Regions from separate parts of the Aeromonas popoffii genome, predicted to be linked through region 1. Evidence: riboswitches for the same ligand, from Rfam matches in the RefSeq annotation. Region 1 holds a riboswitch; each other region holds the start of a gene.
What was found. Region 1 has a riboswitch for cyclic di-GMP ahead of WJM78_RS16500 (glycosyl hydrolase family 18 protein). Riboswitches for the same ligand answer to the same signal wherever they lie in the genome.
Positions count from the first base shown of each region.

Region 2: linked by a shared signal. The riboswitch ahead of gbpA (N-acetylglucosamine-binding protein GbpA) and the one ahead of WJM78_RS16500 (glycosyl hydrolase family 18 protein) in region 1 are both predicted to bind cyclic di-GMP.
Region 3: linked by a shared signal. The riboswitch ahead of WJM78_RS20725 (fimbrial protein) and the one ahead of WJM78_RS16500 (glycosyl hydrolase family 18 protein) in region 1 are both predicted to bind cyclic di-GMP.
Region 4: linked by a shared signal. The riboswitch ahead of WJM78_RS03295 (glycosyl hydrolase family 18 protein) and the one ahead of WJM78_RS16500 (glycosyl hydrolase family 18 protein) in region 1 are both predicted to bind cyclic di-GMP.

Region 1 is NZ_CP149129.1:3,615,792-3,620,327, forward strand. It holds gene WJM78_RS16500 (glycosyl hydrolase family 18 protein) at 1-2,854, opposite strand, end outside; cyclic di-GMP riboswitch class I at 3,003-3,088, opposite strand; gene WJM78_RS16505 (ExeM/NucH family extracellular endonuclease) at 3,385-4,536, shown strand, end outside.
Region 2 is NZ_CP149129.1:4,370,424-4,374,959, reverse strand. It holds gene WJM78_RS20285 (hypothetical protein) at 1-23, shown strand, start outside; gene cbl (HTH-type transcriptional regulator Cbl) at 20-967, shown strand; gene gbpA (N-acetylglucosamine-binding protein GbpA) at 1,042-2,463, opposite strand; cyclic di-GMP riboswitch class I at 2,530-2,615, opposite strand; gene WJM78_RS20270 (methyl-accepting chemotaxis protein) at 2,879-4,536, opposite strand, start outside.
Region 3 is NZ_CP149129.1:4,465,533-4,470,068, forward strand. It holds gene WJM78_RS20710 (fimbria/pilus outer membrane usher protein) at 1-830, opposite strand, end outside; gene WJM78_RS20715 (hypothetical protein) at 898-1,287, opposite strand; gene WJM78_RS20720 (fimbrial protein) at 1,388-1,936, opposite strand; cyclic di-GMP riboswitch class I at 3,047-3,133, shown strand; gene WJM78_RS20725 (fimbrial protein) at 3,221-3,553, shown strand; gene WJM78_RS20730 (collagenase) at 4,052-4,536, shown strand, end outside.
Region 4 is NZ_CP149129.1:693,482-698,017, forward strand. It holds gene WJM78_RS03290 (PAS domain-containing hybrid sensor histidine kinase/response regulator) at 1-1,626, shown strand, start outside; cyclic di-GMP riboswitch class I at 1,800-1,887, shown strand; gene WJM78_RS03295 (glycosyl hydrolase family 18 protein) at 1,999-4,536, shown strand, end outside.

The DNA of each region.
Region 1 (4,536 bases):
CCTTGTAGGCCGCCGGATTGACGTTCTGGCTGCTGCAGCTGGTGCCCGGATTCTCGCCGCCACCCGAGCCCAGCACGGCCTCCGGCAGGGTCGGGAACTCGGCCTTGAGCCCTATGGTCTGGCTGCCGCTGATGATACGCATGCCGCTCGGCACGCCGGCTGCGGGCAGGTAGTAGGTCATGGCGACTTCAACTTCAGCGCCCGGCGCCAGGGTCTGCCAGCTCGGCAGGTTCATGGCGACCTTGTGGAAGTCCTTCTCGTTGGCAATGCCCTCCGAGTTGTCGTTGCCACCGCTCTCCGCCACTTTCAGCCCCATGCCACTCTGATCCGTGATGGTGTCAGAGGTGGACGTCGGCATCAGAAACTCGATGCGAGCGCCGCCCGGAATGGTCTGGGTCGACTTGTTGACCAGCTTGAGTTTCGGGTTGATCGGGTAGTTGGAGTCCCCTTCCTTGAAGCCGGAGAGGCTGACCTGGATGTCGAGCTGGGCACTCGGCGCGGCCAGATCATTCTGCTTGTTGTTGTACGGAGTTGCCTTGGCAAACTTCTCGTAGGCAAGCGTAGTCAGAGTGCTGCCCATGCCGTACTCGTTCTTGGCCGGATCGAAGGCGTAGTCGCCCGCCATCTCCCAGAACATGACGCCACCCAACCCGCGCTTGATGATGTAGTCCAGCTTGTGACCCATGGACTCTTCATCTTCAGTGGAGAGGAACACCTTCTTCTCATCGTTCCAGAGCCAGGGCGCCTGCGCCTTGTCATCGTAGTAACGGACGTACTTGCCCTGCATCACGTGGGCCGGGTTGTTGGGATCCAGACCCCAGGCAGTGCCGTAACTTGGCAACGTTGTGATGCCCAGGCTGGCCGCGTGCTCCAGGTTCTTGGCATGCCACATGGGCACGGCGCCACCGCCGATCTCCTTGCCGTTCTTGTCCAGATCATGCCAGATATTGTCAATGCCGACCGCACCATTGCCGCACGGAATCGTACTGCCACCCGTGCCCGGCTGGCACTCGTTCTGGCTCGGCAGGGCCGCCTTGCCACCCAGACCGTGAGTGCCACCGCTCACCCCCTGCCAGCCGCGGGTGTAATAGGGCACACCCACGTTGATCTTGCCGGCCGCCAGCGCACCGCGGAAGTAGTGGGCAGACCAGGCGGCGTTGAGGTAACCGATACCGCCAAACTGGGCCTGATTGTATACGCCCCAGTGGGAGAGCTCGGGGTCGGCATTGTTGTCGAACAGCGCCGCATTGTGACCGACAAAATGGTTCCAGGCACCGTGGAAGTCATAGGTCATCAGGTTGACGTAATCCAGATACTGGGTGACCTGGAAGTTCTCCATGCCGCGCAGCAGGTAGGCTGACGCCGGTGAAGCTATGGTCAGCATGTACTTGCGACCATCCTCGATACCGGCATTGTCGAGCCGCGCCCGCAGTGTCTTCATCAGCACCTCGTAGTTGGCAAACAGCTTGGCACGGCACTGGTTGGAGAGCGGGAAGTCGTTGGGGTTGCCTGCATCCTTCATGGAGGTGGGGTACTCGTAGTCCACATCCACCCCATCGAAACCGTACTGGCGGATGAAACTCACCGCCGAATCGGCAAAGGCGTTGATGCCGGCTGTATTGACCGAGCAGTCGCCCTTGGTGGTGGCGGTGTAGAAGCCGCGGGTATCGGCCCAGCCCCCTACCGAGATAAGGGTCTTCACGTCCGGATACTGCTTCTTGTACTTGGAGATCAGGTTGAAGTGGCCCTGATAGGCGAATTCGGGATCCATCTCGGCGCCCGGCACACCATCCCAAGTCAGCTTGGTGGCTGCATCATCCACCTTGATCTGGTGACTCTGCTCGTCCACCGCCGCGAAGGCGTAGTTGATGTGGGTGAGCTTGTCCCAGGGGATGTCGTTCACCAGGTAGGCGGGCAGGCCATTCTTGCCAGTGCGCCAAGAGGTGAAGTAACCGATCACCCGGCGGGCGTGGTCATCCCCCATGCACTCGTAACCGTCCGGGCGATAGATCTGGCGAATGTCACAAGAGAGGTTGCCACCGGTGGGCGGCAGCGCCGCCTCTTCCACCTGCACATCGACCTGGGCAGACTCGCCCACCAGATTTTCCTTGTCGGTCGCCACCAGCTTGAGGGCGGCAGCCCCCTTGCTCTGGGGCGTCCAGCTCACCTGCCAGGGGGCGCTGACGTCTTCACCGACTTTCTTGCCATCCACGTAGAGCTCGACCCTGGCCACGTCATTGTTGGCATCGGTGACATTGCCACTGACCGCCACGCTGCGCCCCAGGGTCACCTTGGCACCGCTGGCCGGGCTGCTGATACTCACCCCGGGCGCCTCTGGCGCGACCACGGCATTGACGCTGAAGCTGGCATCCGCCTCGCTCAGCACGGCGCCATCCTTGTCCAGCCCACGAGATTTGAGTTGATGGGGGCCGACACCGGTAGCGACCCAGCTGGCCGACCAGGGGGCCCCGCTGCTGACCGCCACCTGCTGACCATCGATCAGATACTCGACCTTGACCAGGGCGCTGCTGTTGCCGCTCAGGGTGACCGCAAGGGCCACGGGTACACCTTCGTTGAAAACGCTACCAAGGGCGGGCGAACTGATTGCCAGCCCAAGGCCCGGATTCGTGCCGCCGTCGTTGAACAGCTTCCAGGCATCGGCCCAGACTGCACCCACACCGGGGGCATAGTGATAGGGGGATGCCCCGCACCAGCCGGAATAGGGAAATTCTTTGCATTCGTAGAGAGCGCCTGCGTTGCTGACCACATCGCCAGCCTTGTAAGCGGTGCCGGCCTGATAGGCGGGATAAGCGGCTTGTGCCCAAGCGGGCATGGCAGCCAGGGCCACCAGCATGGCAAGCCTGCTGGGCCTTAAGGTCTGTTGCATATTGTTATCTTCCTTGTTTTGTCTTGGCATTGGTCACCAGGGCAAAGAACAAGCGCAACCGGCGTGATGGGAGCAGACAACTGGCAATGGACGTGCCACAAACACCACCTTCACCCTGGGAAGCCCCGCTATCTGGATCGACTGATCTGGAGACCGGAGGCATTGCGTCCCGGCATTTCGACCGGTTTGCCCTTTACCTGGGTTCCGTGAGGAACAAGCCGAGTATAGGAATCAACCAGCAGAGTCTCAATCTTCATTCTCGAAGAAAAATATGTGGATGCAAGCCAGATCACACTTTCCCGAGAACAGTGAATTAATGATTTTGTCATTAATTTCATAACGTTAGTCAGGTCAAAAAAACCAGCACTGCCCTCATTTGCATCCCGGTAATGTGCGTTGGCTCACTGGTATGACGTGCCAGAAATGTGACAATGCGCGCCCTTGGTCAAGGTGCCAAGGCTATGGAAACACTGGCAAAAAATAAAAAAGGAACCGTTATGAAAGGAACACGTACCCTGCTGTCGCTGGCCGTGGGGCTTGCGATCGCCTCCCCATCCCTCCATGCCGCCAGCTTCAGCTGCCCGGCTGACAGTGCCCTCACTCCCATCCCCGTCATCCAGGGCATTGGTGGCAAGAGTCCCCTTATCCCCGATGGCAAGTTCGAAAGCGCCCAGAGCGTCACGGTCAAGGCGGTGGTCACGGCACTTGGTGAGAGTATCAACAAGGGTTTCTACCTGCAGGATCTGCAAGGGGATGACAACCCCCAGACGTCGGATGGCATCTTCGTCTACCTCAACGACAAAAACTTCGCCAGCAAGTACCCGGACATCAAGCCGGGTGCCGAAGTCTGTCTGGAGGCCAAGGTCGAGGAGTACTACAACCACACCCAGCTCAAGCCGGTCGTTGACAGCGGCGCCCCGCGTCTGCAGGTTCTCGCTCAGGGCTCTGTGCCTGCCGCCGCGCCGCTGCGGGTACTGGAAAACGAGACCCTGGCCCGGGCGCTGGAGCGTCACGAAGGGATGCGGGTACGCCTTGATGCTGACAGCGCGCTCAAGGTAAGCCGCAACTTCAGCTATGACTACGCCGCCAAACGCAACAATCTGGTGCTGTCACACCAGGCACCGCTGATGAAGCCGACCCAGCTGCATGCCGCCGACAGCAAGGAAGCCAAGGCGCTGGCCAGGGCCAATGCCCGCAACCGGGTATTCCTCGAGTCTGACTTCAAGGCCGCCGATGGCAAACTGCCCTGGCTGCCGGGCTGGGATCCGGAGCAGGGTTATCTGCGCATCGGCGATGCCCCGGTCAATCTGGATGCGCTGGTGGGCTACAGCTACAACGAATACCGGTTGATAGTGCCGCAGGATCAGGTGATCACCGCCGGCGATCTGCTGCGCACCAGCGATAACGATCGCCAGAGCGCACCGGCCCGTGCCGATGGCACCGACTTGCGTATCGGCAGCTTCAACGTGCTCAACTACTTTACCAGCCACTCCAGCGTGGGGGGAGCCCTCAATGTGCTGTGCAAGGATCAGGCGGATGCGGACAGCGCCAAGGGCTGCAACCGCGGCGCCAAAAACCTGGAGGACTTCCAGAAACAGCGTGCCAAGATAGTCAACGCCATCACGGAGATGGATGCCGATCTGCTCGGC
Region 2 (4,536 bases), 750 kb from region 1:
CAGCGCAGGAGGCGATGACGTGAATTTTCAGCAGTTACGTATTATTCGGGAGGCGGCGCGGCGGGATTACAACCTGACCGAGGTCGCCAATGCCCTGTTCACTTCCCAGTCCGGGGTCAGCCGCCATATCCGCGAGCTGGAGGAGGAGCTGGGGATAGAGCTGTTCATCCGCTATGGCAAGCGGCTGCTCGGCATGACGGAGCCGGGCAAGGAGTTGCTGGTGATCGCCGAGCGCATCCTCAACGACGCCAACAACATCCGCAAACTGGCCAGTACCTTTGCCAATCGCGAATCGGGCCGGTTGCTGGTGGCGACCACTCACACCCAGGCACGCTACGCCCTGCCACGGGTGGTGAAGGCCTTTCGTGAGCAGTTTCCGCTGGTGCAGCTGGAGCTGCACCAGGGCAGCCCGGAGGAGATAGTGCGGCTGGTGCAGGCTGGCGAGGTGGACATAGGCATCAGCAGCGAGCAGCTCGACAAGAGCGAAGGGGTGGTGGCGTTTCCCTATTACCGCTGGCACCACAATATCGTGGTGCCCGAGCAGCACCCCCTCACCGCCGAGCGGGAGCTGACACTGGCGGCGCTGGCGAACTGGCCCATCATCACCTATCAGGCCGGGCTGACCGGACGGGCGCGGGTGGATGAGGCGTTTGCCGAGGCGGGGATTGCGCCGCAGATCCTGCTGACCGCCCAGGATTCCGACGTCATCAAGACCTATGTCGAACTGGAGATGGGGGTCGGCATACTGGCGGACATGGCGTTCGACACCCAGCGTGACAAGGGGTTGGTGCAGCTCGACGGCAGTCGGCTGTTTGCGCCGCACACCGCCTGGATCGGTCTCAAGCAGGGGCAGTTCCAGCACAACTTCGCCTGGCAGTTCATCCAGCTCTGCAACCCCGAGCTGGCGCTGGCGGACATTCAGGCTCGCGCCATGGGCGGCGAGCCGGCCCTCGACTTCCAGATCTGAGGCTTGTCACACCATACACAACGGGGAGCCAGTGGCTCCCCGTTTTCGTGATGGCGTGATGGCTTGGCGCTGGATCAATTCAGCGCAATCCAGGCGCCTTGCCAGTGGGTACCGATGCCTGGTTCATATTGGGTGGTGCTGGCTGACCACTGGCTGCACCAGCCACTGGCGGGGAAGGGCCTGCACTGATAGACCTTGCCGTTCTTGGGTTGCAGCACCTTGGTGCCGTCGGTGTAGGACTTGAGCCCTTCCGGGAAGGTGAACTGGTAGTCACCACCGGACGGATCCTTGAGCATCAGATCCCGCGTCTGCTGCAGGGCTTCGCCACCCGCCTTCGGCCTGGCCTCGATCACCAGCTGATGGTGGCCGGCGCTGAGTCCCGCTAGCGGCATGGTGAAGCTCTGGCTGCTGTCCTTGATGTCGGCAGAGGAGTGGCCCTTGGCCACACCACCGTGGTCATACAGGGTGTTGGTGACGGCCAGATCCCCTTGTGCTGTGACGGTGAAGTCGAGGGTCAGCCTGCCGTTGTCGAGCAGGTATTCGCTCTCCAGACCGCTCACGCTGATGTCGTTGCCCACCGGTGGCTCCAGCTGTTCGAGCTGGATCTCGACGCGTTCCAGCGTGCTGCCTGCCTTGAGGTAGACGGGGTTCTGGCCGTAGACAGGGTTGAATTGGCCGTCGGCGTTCTGCTGACCGGCGCGGATCTGGCTCTGCTCGGTATTGATTTTGCTGGCCAGGGCATGGGCCCAGTTGTTTTTCTGGCCCTGTTCCGTGGTGGTGATGGTCAGCTCGGTCTGCAGATCGGGGCGTACGCCATTGGCGTCGAATACCAGGGTTCTGGCCCTGTCACCGGCCGCCAGATCGGTGGAAGGGTAGATGGTGCCGCCCTGGCTCCAGCTCAGTGGTGGCTGGGTGCCACCCTTGAAGTTGGCGTCGATCAGGTTGTAGAAGCTGTTGCTGGTATCGCCCACTTCCCACACCCCCAGGATCAGCTGATAGCCGGTGCGTTCTGGCAGGGTGCACCTGTGTGTGACCTGTTTGGGCGGCTGTACCATGTTGCCATCCACCACGCAGAAGGGGGTGAGATCGAAGGCCGCGCGGGTCAGCGACTGGTTCGGGTTCCAGTCCTGTTTAGTGAGGTAGTAACGCCAGTTGCGGGTGACGTGGTTGGCGGTGAAGGTCCAGCTGATGGCGAAGGGGCCGGCCTGCACTTCCCGCCGGGCCCAGCGATCGCTGGTCTGGGCGTTGAGTTCGCTCCAGTTCGGACTGCCCGCCGAGGCAATCTGACCATCCTGAGGGCCGGATTGCGGGAAGCCGGAAGGGCCTTCCACGCTCTGGGGCTCCCACTGCACTGCGCCACACTGGCTGTTGCCACCGGTCTTGCACAGATAGTTGCGCGATTCCGGCTGGCTGATATAGCCGTGGGCGAGCACACCCCCGCTGGCCAGCAGTGCCAGCGCCGTCGCGATATGATTGAGTTGGATTTTTGCTGCCATACAGTCCTCTGTTCGATAGATGTGGGCAGTCAAGTTGGCAGGGGAGTTCCCCTATACACACCTGCGTGTGGCAACCCCGCTATCCTGGACGACATGTCTTTAGACCGGAGGCTTTGCGTCCTGGCCTTTCAACCAGTTTGCCAAATGACTACATAAAGGGTCGCGCCGTCTCGTTTGACGACAATCCCATCATGACTAGTTTTGATTAAATAATTAAATATAAATGTTTGAGCTTAACCGCGTTGGCGTGGTGCAAATGCTTAACTTGATGTTCTTAAATGTATATTTAAGCTACTCACCTTGCTGAATGTCGTGAATCATCTCGATAAGATGCAAAAAAACGACATTTTTTATCAATAAAAAAACCCTGCCAGCGAGGCTGGCAGGGATGGGCATTGCGACAGGGCCGGACGGATCAGTGGCGAATGCGGGGACGTTCGGTTTGACCGGTCTGCGGATGCAGGGGCGCCCGTTGCCGGTCTATGGTGTTGCCGAGTTTGAACACCGCCAGCCGCTCGTCCAGGCTGCGGGAGAGGCCGGCCAGCAGCTCGCTCTCCTGGGCCAGTTGCGAGGCGGACTGGGACATTTCCAGTGCCGAGTCGTTGATGCCGCTGACGTTGCGGTTCATGTCCTCGGCCACCATGCTCTGCTGTTCGGCGGCGGTGGCTATCTGGGTTGCCATATCGCTCACGTGCTGGATGTGATTGACGATGAGGGAGAGATCCTGCCCTGCCTTCTCCGACTGGCTGACGCTGCTCGCCGCCAGCTTGCGGCTGGCATCCATGGCGCTGGCGGCGGTGACGGCCCGCTGTTGCAGTTGGGCTATGGTGCTCTGGATCTCCTCGGTAGACTGGCGGGTACGGCTCGCCAGGTGGCGCACCTCGTCGGCCACCACGGCGAAGCCGCGTCCCTGTTCTCCGGCGCGGGCTGCCTCGATGGCGGCATTGAGCGCCAGCAGGTTGGTCTGTTCCGAGATGGCGCTGATGACGGTGGTCACCTCGCTTATCTGCATCACCCCCTCCTTGAGCTGATTGACCTGCAGTGTGGCCTGCTCCACCTCGGTGGCCAGTGCCTGAATGCCATGCACGCTGGCATGCACGTCCCGGTTGCCGAGCCCGGCCTCGTTGGTGGCATCCTGGGTATCGCGGGCAGTATTTTCCGCGTGGCCCGCCACATCCGAGATGGTCGCGCTCATCTCGTTCATGGCGGTGGCGAGCTGAGCCAGCTGATCCCGTTGGCTGTTGACCGCCTGATTGGTCTGCTCGGCGGCGGCGGCGATGCGCAGGGCGGCATCCGCCACGTTGCGGGCACCCTGGCTGGCCTCGATCAGTGCGTGACGGATGGCGTCGAGCCCCTGGTTGGTGCAGGTGGCGACGACACCCAGCTCATCTTTGCCGTGTATCGGTATGCTGACCACCAGATCCCCGGCCGCCACCTGCTGCATGGCCCGCTTGATCTCGGCCAGCGGATTGACGATGGAGCGACTGATGGCAAAACCCAGCAGCCCCATCAGCAGGATCACCAGCAGGGTGGCGCCTCCCATCAGCTGGTACTGGGACCAGATGGTGGCCTCGATGTCTTGCAGCGGCACGCCGGATCCCAGGATCCAGCCCCAGGGCTGGTAGCCCGCCACCAGCGACATTTTCTGGGCCGTCTCACCCGTGGGGGCAATCCATTGATATTCCAGCCGGCCATGCTGGCCCCCCTTGCCAAGATCCACCATGCGCTGCCAGTGCGCCCCGGTGGTTGTGCCGCTCTCTCCCATCTGCTGGCCGACCAGCTCCGGTTTGGTGGGGTGCACCACCACGTGGCGGGTCTCATCGATCACGAACAGATAGTTGTCGCCATCGAAGCGCATGCTGCTGAGCATGGCCTTGGCTTCGGCCTGGGCCTGAGCGGCGGGCAGTGTGGTAGCGAGGGCCTGGATCCGGCTCATGGCGAGATCCAGCACAGCCTGCAGTCGTGCCTCCCGCTCACTCATCAGATTGCGATGCAAGGCACTGGCCGAGATGAGCAGCAGTGCGATAAAGCCGACCAGTGCCAGTGAGAGCAGCAACATCAATTTGCGGCTCA
Region 3 (4,536 bases), 850 kb from region 1:
GGCAACATGCGTTCATCATTGGCCAGATTCACGCCTGTATAGCGAAATCCATCGATAAGCTGGGAGTTGAGCTGTTGTTCGCCGACCGTCAACTTGGCGGCCATGTGCGATAGCGGACGATAGGCATAAATGCGGTTCAGCTCGGCTGACGACCGCTCATCATCACCCCAATAGGAACTTGCCTGATAGTCGCCGCGCAGGCGCCAGGCGCCATAGTTTGCCCCCAGGGTACCGTAACTGCTGATATTGTTATTGGCATAGTCGCTCCCTTCATTGACCTGGGCGTTGATATTGTAATCCAGCATCAGACCGGTAATACCCACGTCCCACTGCTCGGGCGGAATCCAGTTGGGATCACTGTATTTCATCCATGCCTGCGGGACTGCAATTCTGAGCAGCCCATTACCGATATCGTTGGAAATAACCACCCCATCAAGCGCCAGCAGGTTGGCACACTGGCCCTGATGCCAGTTATCTATCTTGGCGATGGCCTCATCCGTCAGTGCCATTCTGGGCACAATATCCAGTGGCAAACAGGCGACGCCGCCTTTTCCCTTGCCATCTTCCACTTCATAAAAAGGGATTTTCTGGAGTGGCAACTTGTTCTTGTTGACCTCAATTTCAAGATAGTAATCGCCAGGCATGATATAACCGGCATCCGCAAACTGGGAAAGATCTATCTTGGTTCGCTCATCCACATCAAGCGCATCAATATTAAACTCCGTTTCTGCCAATGCGTTATTACCCATTACCAACAGGCATGGTACGCATAGCATAAAAGCTTTTTTTAGATAAAATTTCCTAACAGAGTTTGATGTTGCAACGCTCATAATTTCACTCTAGGGATATCATAACGGTCTCACATAATGAGGTATCTACACTAAGCAATCGGCTTGCTTACATATAACTAAGTTCGAACAGTGCCATATTATTTGGATATACTATCTGGCTGCCATTCAGACTGACATTGAATTCCATATCACCATTGACAATATCCGAGACAATAAAACGCGCACCCGATACCTTGTGATATTGTCCATTGCTGACAATACCCAGATCGTCACTTATGGCCCCATGCACCGACATGGAGATAAGAGACAATGCCCCCCTCACAGATCCACCTGTCTGGCAACCACTGAATTTCAGCGTGCCGTGACGTGCCTGCTGCAAGGGAATGCTGTGCAATTCATCCAGGGTGCAACCTGATTCAGCCAGACCGTCCGTCTGCTCATTTGCACAAGCAGAGCCTGCCATCATCACCACCTGCAGCACCACTGGCACCATCATTGAGATCTTCATGATCAAGGTCCGATGTGAAGAGAGAAAGTGGAGTGAGGTTGTGGTGGTTTTCACCACCACAACCCTTGTCACACGTTAAGGCAGACTATTACTCGTAGGAGAGAGTAAAGTTGGTCACTGCAGTGAAGTCGCCAGCTCTCAGCGGGTTTTTAGCATCATGTACGGCATAACCTTTCAGCACGGCGGTGAAGGGCAGCTCGTTGTCACCAGGTGACAGTGCGTAGGCAGCGGTAGGCTGGCCCAAAACAACGGTAGCACCACCCGGAGCGATCATCTTGATACCGGCACCAGCAGCCTGACCACCGATCACCAGCAGGCTGGGGTCGACAGGATCTTTGGCACCGCTGAAGGTCACTTTAATGGCATCGTCAGTCTCACTGAGTTCGCAGTTCAGCAGCTTGATACTGAACTTCCCATTCTCTTCATTGGACTCACCACCTTTGGCCAGCTGTTTGGTGCTGATCTGGCCCAAATATACAGTTTGGTCAACAGAATCACTGTCTACGGAGCAAGGTGCATTGATGATTTCACCGTTAAAGGTGACTTTACCTGACCCAGTAGTGCCGGCAGCAATAGCAGAGCCGCACAGCAGCATGGAACCAACACCCATAGCAACCAGAATTTTATTAGCGTTCATTCGTATATACCTACATTAACGTGTGTTGTTATGCGGCATCATCTAGATCAAGCTGGAGTCATGATGTTCGATGATACCGCCATATCATTGCTCAGCAACTGTCAGCAGACCTATGCCTCATTAATGAGAAATGGTCACCAGTACAATTATCCGGGCATGTTAAACAAGCAAAGGAAAAAGCTATTTTCAATATTTATAGGCAGTTCCCGCCACCTCTCATCTGCAAGACGACACACATCCATGTCATCCGTACAGAAAACTGAATTCAACTGTATTCAACTTTGCTTGGCGGTCAAATTAACGACACATTTGATGCACATCAAATACATTTTGATTTTTATAAATCCCAAAATAAACACTTGAAAATCATCAACTTGCAAACAAAAGTGACATTTACAAATAATGAAAAACAATTAACTACTTTATACGCTGCGCGATCAACATGGCCATTTTTACAGCAACCTCACATTAAAAATCAAATTAACAAAAAACCAACATAGCTCACTAAAAATAAACACCATAACCAAGCTGGCAGCCTCTCTCCTCTTTGCCAGGTAATCAGGTAATCAGGTAATCAGGTAATCAGGTAATCAGGTAATCAGGTAATCAGGTAATCAGGTAATCAGGTAATCAGGTAATCAGGTAATCAGGTAATCAGGTAATCAGGTAATCAGGTAATCAGGTAATCAGGTAATCAGGTAATCAGGTAATCAGGTAATCAGGTAATCAGGTAATCAGGTAATCAGGTAATCAGGTAATCAGGTAATCAGGTAATCAGGTAATCAGGTAATCAGGTAATCAGGTAATCAGGTAATCAGGTAATCAGGTAATCATAATAAAAGCATATTGTGTATAAGAAAAATAAATATATCAGTTATGTGCTACGGATGAACAACCTCACTATTAAAGCCAGATAATGCAATAGACGAGCATATTTTCACTGTCGCACTGTTTTATAATGTTCATATTGATATTCAACCACTCTATTTCCTCAGTAGGTCACCAATATATCTCTCTCATCTGGACACTCATGATTTCTGCTATCTGTGACCCATATCTCATGTTTTTATGCTGATTGATTTCTCAAAGTAGGGTGTTATCATCTACACATAGAGTAAAGGGCAAACCGGTCGAAAGGTCGGGACGCAAAGCCACCGGTCTAAGGGTTTCAATACCTAAGACAGCGGAGCTGCCATCTGAGAAGAGTGATGTCATAAGCTGTATGCCATTCTCTTTGATTGCGTTGCCCTTTTCGTACAACACATGTAACGAAAAGGACATAAAATGAACACTTCCAACGCCTCTACCGGTTCCATCCGCAAAAGCATTCTCAGTTACGCCTCCTCTGCCGCCACCGCCTTGCTGCTTGGCGCCGCACTGCTGCCCGGCACAGCCTCAGCTCACGATGGCAGCGTGACCTTCACCGGGACCATCTACGAAACGCCGTGTGATTTTTCGGACAACAGCGTGACCTGCTATTCAGGCATTCAGCGCCAGACCCTGGATTTGGCCAGCCTGCAGCAAGCTGGCAGCCTCAACACTCTCAACAGCACCCTGAATTACAAATTGTCAGAGGGCAGCGCCAAGATGGCCATAGTGACTGTGAGCTACCTCTAACAGCACGAAGTCGCAGCGCCAGATCGCTTGCATTCCCGGGCAAGTGCACCAGTTTGTCCATGACCTGCTGACCAAGGGCTGTAGACAGAAGGACTGGGGTCCTCAGCTGCCTTGTTGTGCTCTTGTCAGCAGCGAGCTCCCGCGTCCTGACCTCGCATACTGTTATTGTCCCCTGTACCAGGGGGCCCTCCTTTTTGTACCTTTTCTATACCTCCCCCTCTAATCGCATGCACCAACCTGCTCTCTATCCGGGCGCAGGAGCCATGGCTCACGCCGTACCGGCGATACCTGACACCTGGCCTTAACAGGCTGGATGCTTAGCCCCCCCCCAGATGGCAGATGAGTCCTTGCTATCACTGCAGCCCCCAATGGGGCTTGTTTTGTTATGAACCAAGCTAAATAAATGATTTATATCGCCTGATTGGTGAGTTGATAGCCTTTTGGAACTTAGTACATTGCCCGCGATAACAACGCAGACTCTCATCTAAAGGGATAAAAATGAACTATCTGGGTACAAGGTTGCTGCTTCTGGCAGCACCGGGCCTGCTCGCCACTTCGGCGCTGGCCAATTACTCCCCCACCGACTGGCAAGCATACCGGCTGGACAGTGAATCGAGCCGCCAACTGAGCGATCGGATCACCGAAGTCAACTACGAGCTCAGCGCCCGTAATGACGATGCCCCCTATCAGCAACTGCGGGTCTATCGCCGCTTCGACTGGAGCGGTGCCAATCTGACCGCGCTGGCAGAGCAGCAGTGCGGCAAACCGCAGCTCAAAATCGAGCAGGGTTGGCAGATCCGCTACCTCCTCTGCGAGCAGGTAGTGCCGGTAGGCAAGGCCATCCCGGCCAGCAGCTATGACTTTGGCTACGGCATGAAACAAGGCCGCTGGGAACCCCTGACGGGCACCCCGACCGCTCCGCGTCAGGATCGTCTGTCGTTGGCCGAGCGCATCATCCTGAGTCACAGCGAGCAGGAGCTGGA
Region 4 (4,536 bases), 2.0 Mb from region 1:
CGCTTCAACCGTGGCCTGCTGCAGGGGGCCATAGAACACATGGGGCAGGGGATCTCGGTCGTGGACAGAGAGCTCAAGCTGGTGGCCTGGAACCGGCGCTACATAGATCTGTTTCACTATCCGCCGGGGCTTATTCAGGCAGGGCGTTCCATCGAGGAGATTATCCGTTACAACGCCGAGCAGGGGCTGTGCGGCCCGGGAGATATCGAGGCCCATGTGGCGCGGCGGGTCGCCTTCATGCTGCGTGGCAGCCCCCACATCTCGGCGCGGGAGCGACCCGATGGCCGGGTGATCGAGATGCAGGGCAACCCCATGCCAGCTGGCGGTTTCGTCATGACCTTTACCGACATTACCCCGTTTCGCGACGCCGAGCGGGTGCTGCGCGAAGCCAACGAACACCTGGAGGCGCGGGTGGCTGAACGCACTCACGAGCTCTCCGAACTCAACCGTCAGCTGCTGCTGGTGAACCAGCAGGTGGAGCGGGCCAACCACTCCAAAAGCCGCTTCCTGGCGGCGGTGAGCCACGATCTGACCCAGCCGCTCAACGCCGCCAGGCTGTTCACCTCTTCCTTGCTGGAGATGTTGCCGCCCCGGGATGAGACGGCCCGCATCGCCCGTCACATCGACGATGCGCTGGGGGCGACCGAGGATCTCATCACGGATCTGCTCGATATCTCGCGCCTCGAAGCAGGCAAGTTCAAGGCCAGGAAGCTGGATTTCGCCTTGCACGACGTGCTTGCCAACCTCAAGGCGGAGTTCGGGGTGCTGGCCCAGGCGGGGGGCATACAGTTCTCGGTGGTGGAGAGCAAGCTGGCCGTGTACAGCGATGTGCGCCTGCTGCGCCGGGTGCTGCAAAACTTCCTCACCAATGCGTTTCGCTACAACCCGGGCGGCCGTGTGTTGCTCGGTTGCCGCCGGATGGGGGACAAGGTGAGCATCGAGGTGTGGGACAACGGCCCCGGCATTCCGGCCGACAAGCAGGAGGACATTTTCGACGAGTTCTCCCGTCTCGATCACTCCCGCACCGCCAAGGAGCAGGGATTGGGGCTGGGGCTCGCCATCGCCCGCGGTATCGCCCTGGTGCTGGGCCACAACCTGACTCTGCGCAGCTGGCCGGGGAGGGGATCCGTGTTTGCCATCACCCTCAACCTGGCGACCCGTCCTGTCGCAACGACGCAGGTGGCGGCCCCCGCCCTGCGGGACAGCCAGCTGGAGGGGGTCCGGGTGCTCTGTATCGACAACGAGAGCGATATCCTCATCGCCATGCACTCCCTGCTGGGGCGCTGGGGCTGCGAGGTGGTCTGCGCCCAGAGCCTGGTTCAGGCTGAGGATCTCATCGCCGGTGGCTTCCTGCCGCAGCTGGTGTTGTCCGATTACCACCTGGATGACGGCAAGACAGGCTTGCAGGCGCTGCACATGCTGCGCCTCGCCCATGGCAACGACATCGGCGGCATCATCATCAGCGCGGATCGCAAGAGCGGGTTGCAGGCACAGATCCGTGAACACGGTTACGGCTATATCAGTAAACCGGTCAAACCGCTCAAGTTGCGGGCGCTGATGAACAGCATATTGCGGCCGGCCAAACTTGATGATGATCACGAAACAAGTAATTCGTCTTATTTTTAATCGCGACCTTGAGGGGGTAGGGTTGGTGTTTTTTTGCTCAATGAGGCGCTGTTTCTTCTCTTTTGAGGCTCTTTATCGATCACATGTGGTCTATTAATAACCGGTCGTTGGTTTGCCCTTCCTTATTTAACTTCTTATAGTCAACTGGCGATTATTTTTTGTCGCAAATCAAGTTGTGCCAAAGGCAAACCGGACGAAAGTTCGGGACGCAAAGCTTCCGGTCTAAGGGTCAGCAGTACCTAAGATAGCGGGGCCACCACAGGTTGTTTCGCCCATGGGCCAAGCCATGGTGCGATGTTGTCTACGTGACCTGTCAGGTTGGCGTTGCCTTTTTCGTTGTTTATTCCAAGAACGAAATAAGGATATTCAACTATGTTAAGTCCAAAACCCTCATTACTGGCATTGTTGGTCGGGGGCCTGTGTGCCTCCTCCGCGTTCGCAGCCGCACCCGGCAAACCCACCATAGGCTGGGGCGAAACCAAGTTCGCCATCGTCGAAGTGGATCAAGCCGCCACCTCCTACAACAAGCTGGTGACTGTCCACAAGGATGGCGCCCAGGTCAGCGTGAGCTGGAACCTCTGGTCCGGTGACGTTGGCCAGACGGCCAAGGTGTTACTCGATGGCAAGGAGGTGTGGTCCGGTGCCGCATCCGCCGCCGGCACCGCCAATTTCAAGGTGACCAAGGGGGGCCGCTACCAGATGCAGGTGGCCCTGTGTAACGCCGACGGTTGCACTCTCTCCGACAAAAAAGCGATCCTGGTGGCGGACACCGACGGCAGCCACCTGGTGCCGCTCAAGGCACCGCTGCAGGAGAACAACAAGCCTTACGCCAACAAGTCCGGCAAGGTGGTGGGGGCCTACTACGTGGAGTGGGGTGTCTATGGCCGCAAGTTCACCGTGGACAAGGTTCCGGCCCAGAACCTGACTCACATACTCTATGGCTTTACTCCCATCTGCGGCGGCAATGGCATCAACGACAGCCTGAAAGAGATCGCGGGCAGTTTCGAGGCGCTGCAACGATCCTGCGCCGGGCGTGAGGATTTCAAGGTCTCCATCCACGATCCTTGGGCGGCCATCCAGATGCCGCAAGGCAGCCTTACCGCCCATGACGAGCCCTACAAGGGCAACTTCGGCAACCTGATGGCGCTCAAGAAGGCCTATCCTGACCTGAAAATTCTCCCCTCCATCGGCGGGTGGACCCTCTCCGACCCCTTCTTCTTCTTCGGTGACAAGACCAAACGCGACACCTTCGTCGCTTCGGTGAAAGAGTATTTACAGACCTGGAAATTCTTCGACGGGGTGGATATCGACTGGGAGTTCCCGGGGGGGCAGGGGGCCAACCCCAAACTGGGCAGCGCCTCTGATGGCGAGACTTATGTGCTGCTGATGAAGGAGCTGCGCGCCATGCTCGATGAGCTGAGCGCAGAGACGGGCCGCACCTACGAGCTCACCTCCGCCATCAGCGCTGGCGGTGACAAGATTGCCAAGGTGGACTATCGCGCTGCCCAGCAATACATGAATCATCTCTTCCTGATGAGCTACGACTTCAACGGTGCCTGGACCAACACAGGGCTGGGCCACCAGACCGCGCTCTATGAGGCGAGCTGGGATCCCAACACCAAGTACACCACCGACAAGGGGGTGAAGGCGCTGCTGGGCCAGGGCGTGGATCCGGGCAAAGTCGTGGTAGGCGCGGCCATGTATGGCCGTGGCTGGACCGGTGTCAGCGGCTATCAGGGCAACAACCCCTTCACCGGCACCGCCACCGGCCCGATTGCGGGCAGCGAGGCGGAAGGGATCTGGGAGAAGGGGGTCATCGATTATCGCGGCATCGCCAAGGGCAAGATGGCCGGGGACTGGCAGTACAGCTACGACGAGGCGGCCGAGGCGCCCTATGTGTTCAAGGCCTCCACCGGCGAGCTCATCACCTTCGATGACGAGCGTTCAGTCAAGGCCAAGGGGCAATATGTGCTGGCCAACCAGCTCGGCGGCATGTTCGCTTGGGAAATCGATGCCGACAATGGCGACATTCTCAATGCCATGCACGAGGGGCTGGGCAACGGGGAAGGCACAACACCGCCGGTCAACAAGCCGCCGGTGGCCAGTGCAGGCAATGATATCGTCGTGACGGGCCCGGCCGAGCTGGTGCTGGATGGTTCTGCTTCCCGCGATCCGGAAGGGGCCGTGCTGAACTACAGCTGGACCCAGATCTCCGGTCCCAAGGCGACCCTGAGCGATGCCAACCAGGCCAAGGCCAAGGTGAGCGTCGACGCGGTCAGCCAGGACGTGAATCTGGTGTTCGAACTGACGGTGACCGACGATCACAACCTCAGTGCCAAGGATCGGCTGGTAGTGACCAACAAGGCGCCGCAACCCAACCTGCCGCCTGTGGTGACGGTGCAGGACAAGGTCTCGGTAGAGGCCGGCAAGCAGGTGGCCATCACCGCCAACGCCAGCGATCCCAACGGCGACACCCTGAGCTATCAGTGGATCGTCCCGGCCGGGTTGACCACCAGCGGTCAGAACAGCAAGACCCTGGTGGTGACAGGCCCCAACGTGACCGTGGAGGCCGGTTATGACCTCACGGTCACCGTGACCGACGGCGCGCTGGATGCCCAGGCCAAGACCCGCCTCACCGTGACCCCGGTCAGCGGTGGCGGTGACTGCAATGCCACCGATCCCGATGCCGCCAACTGGCCTGCCTGGAAGGCCACGACCACCTACAGCGGTGGCGAGAAGGTGAGCCACAACCAGCTGGTATGGCGCGCCAAGTATTGGAGCCGAGGCAATGAGCCCACCCCAGGGGCCGATCAGTGGCAGCTCGAGAGCAAGGTCGAGCTGGGCTGGGATACCGCAGCTGCCTATAACGGCGGCGATCTGGTCAATCACGGTGGTCGCCGCTGGCAGGCC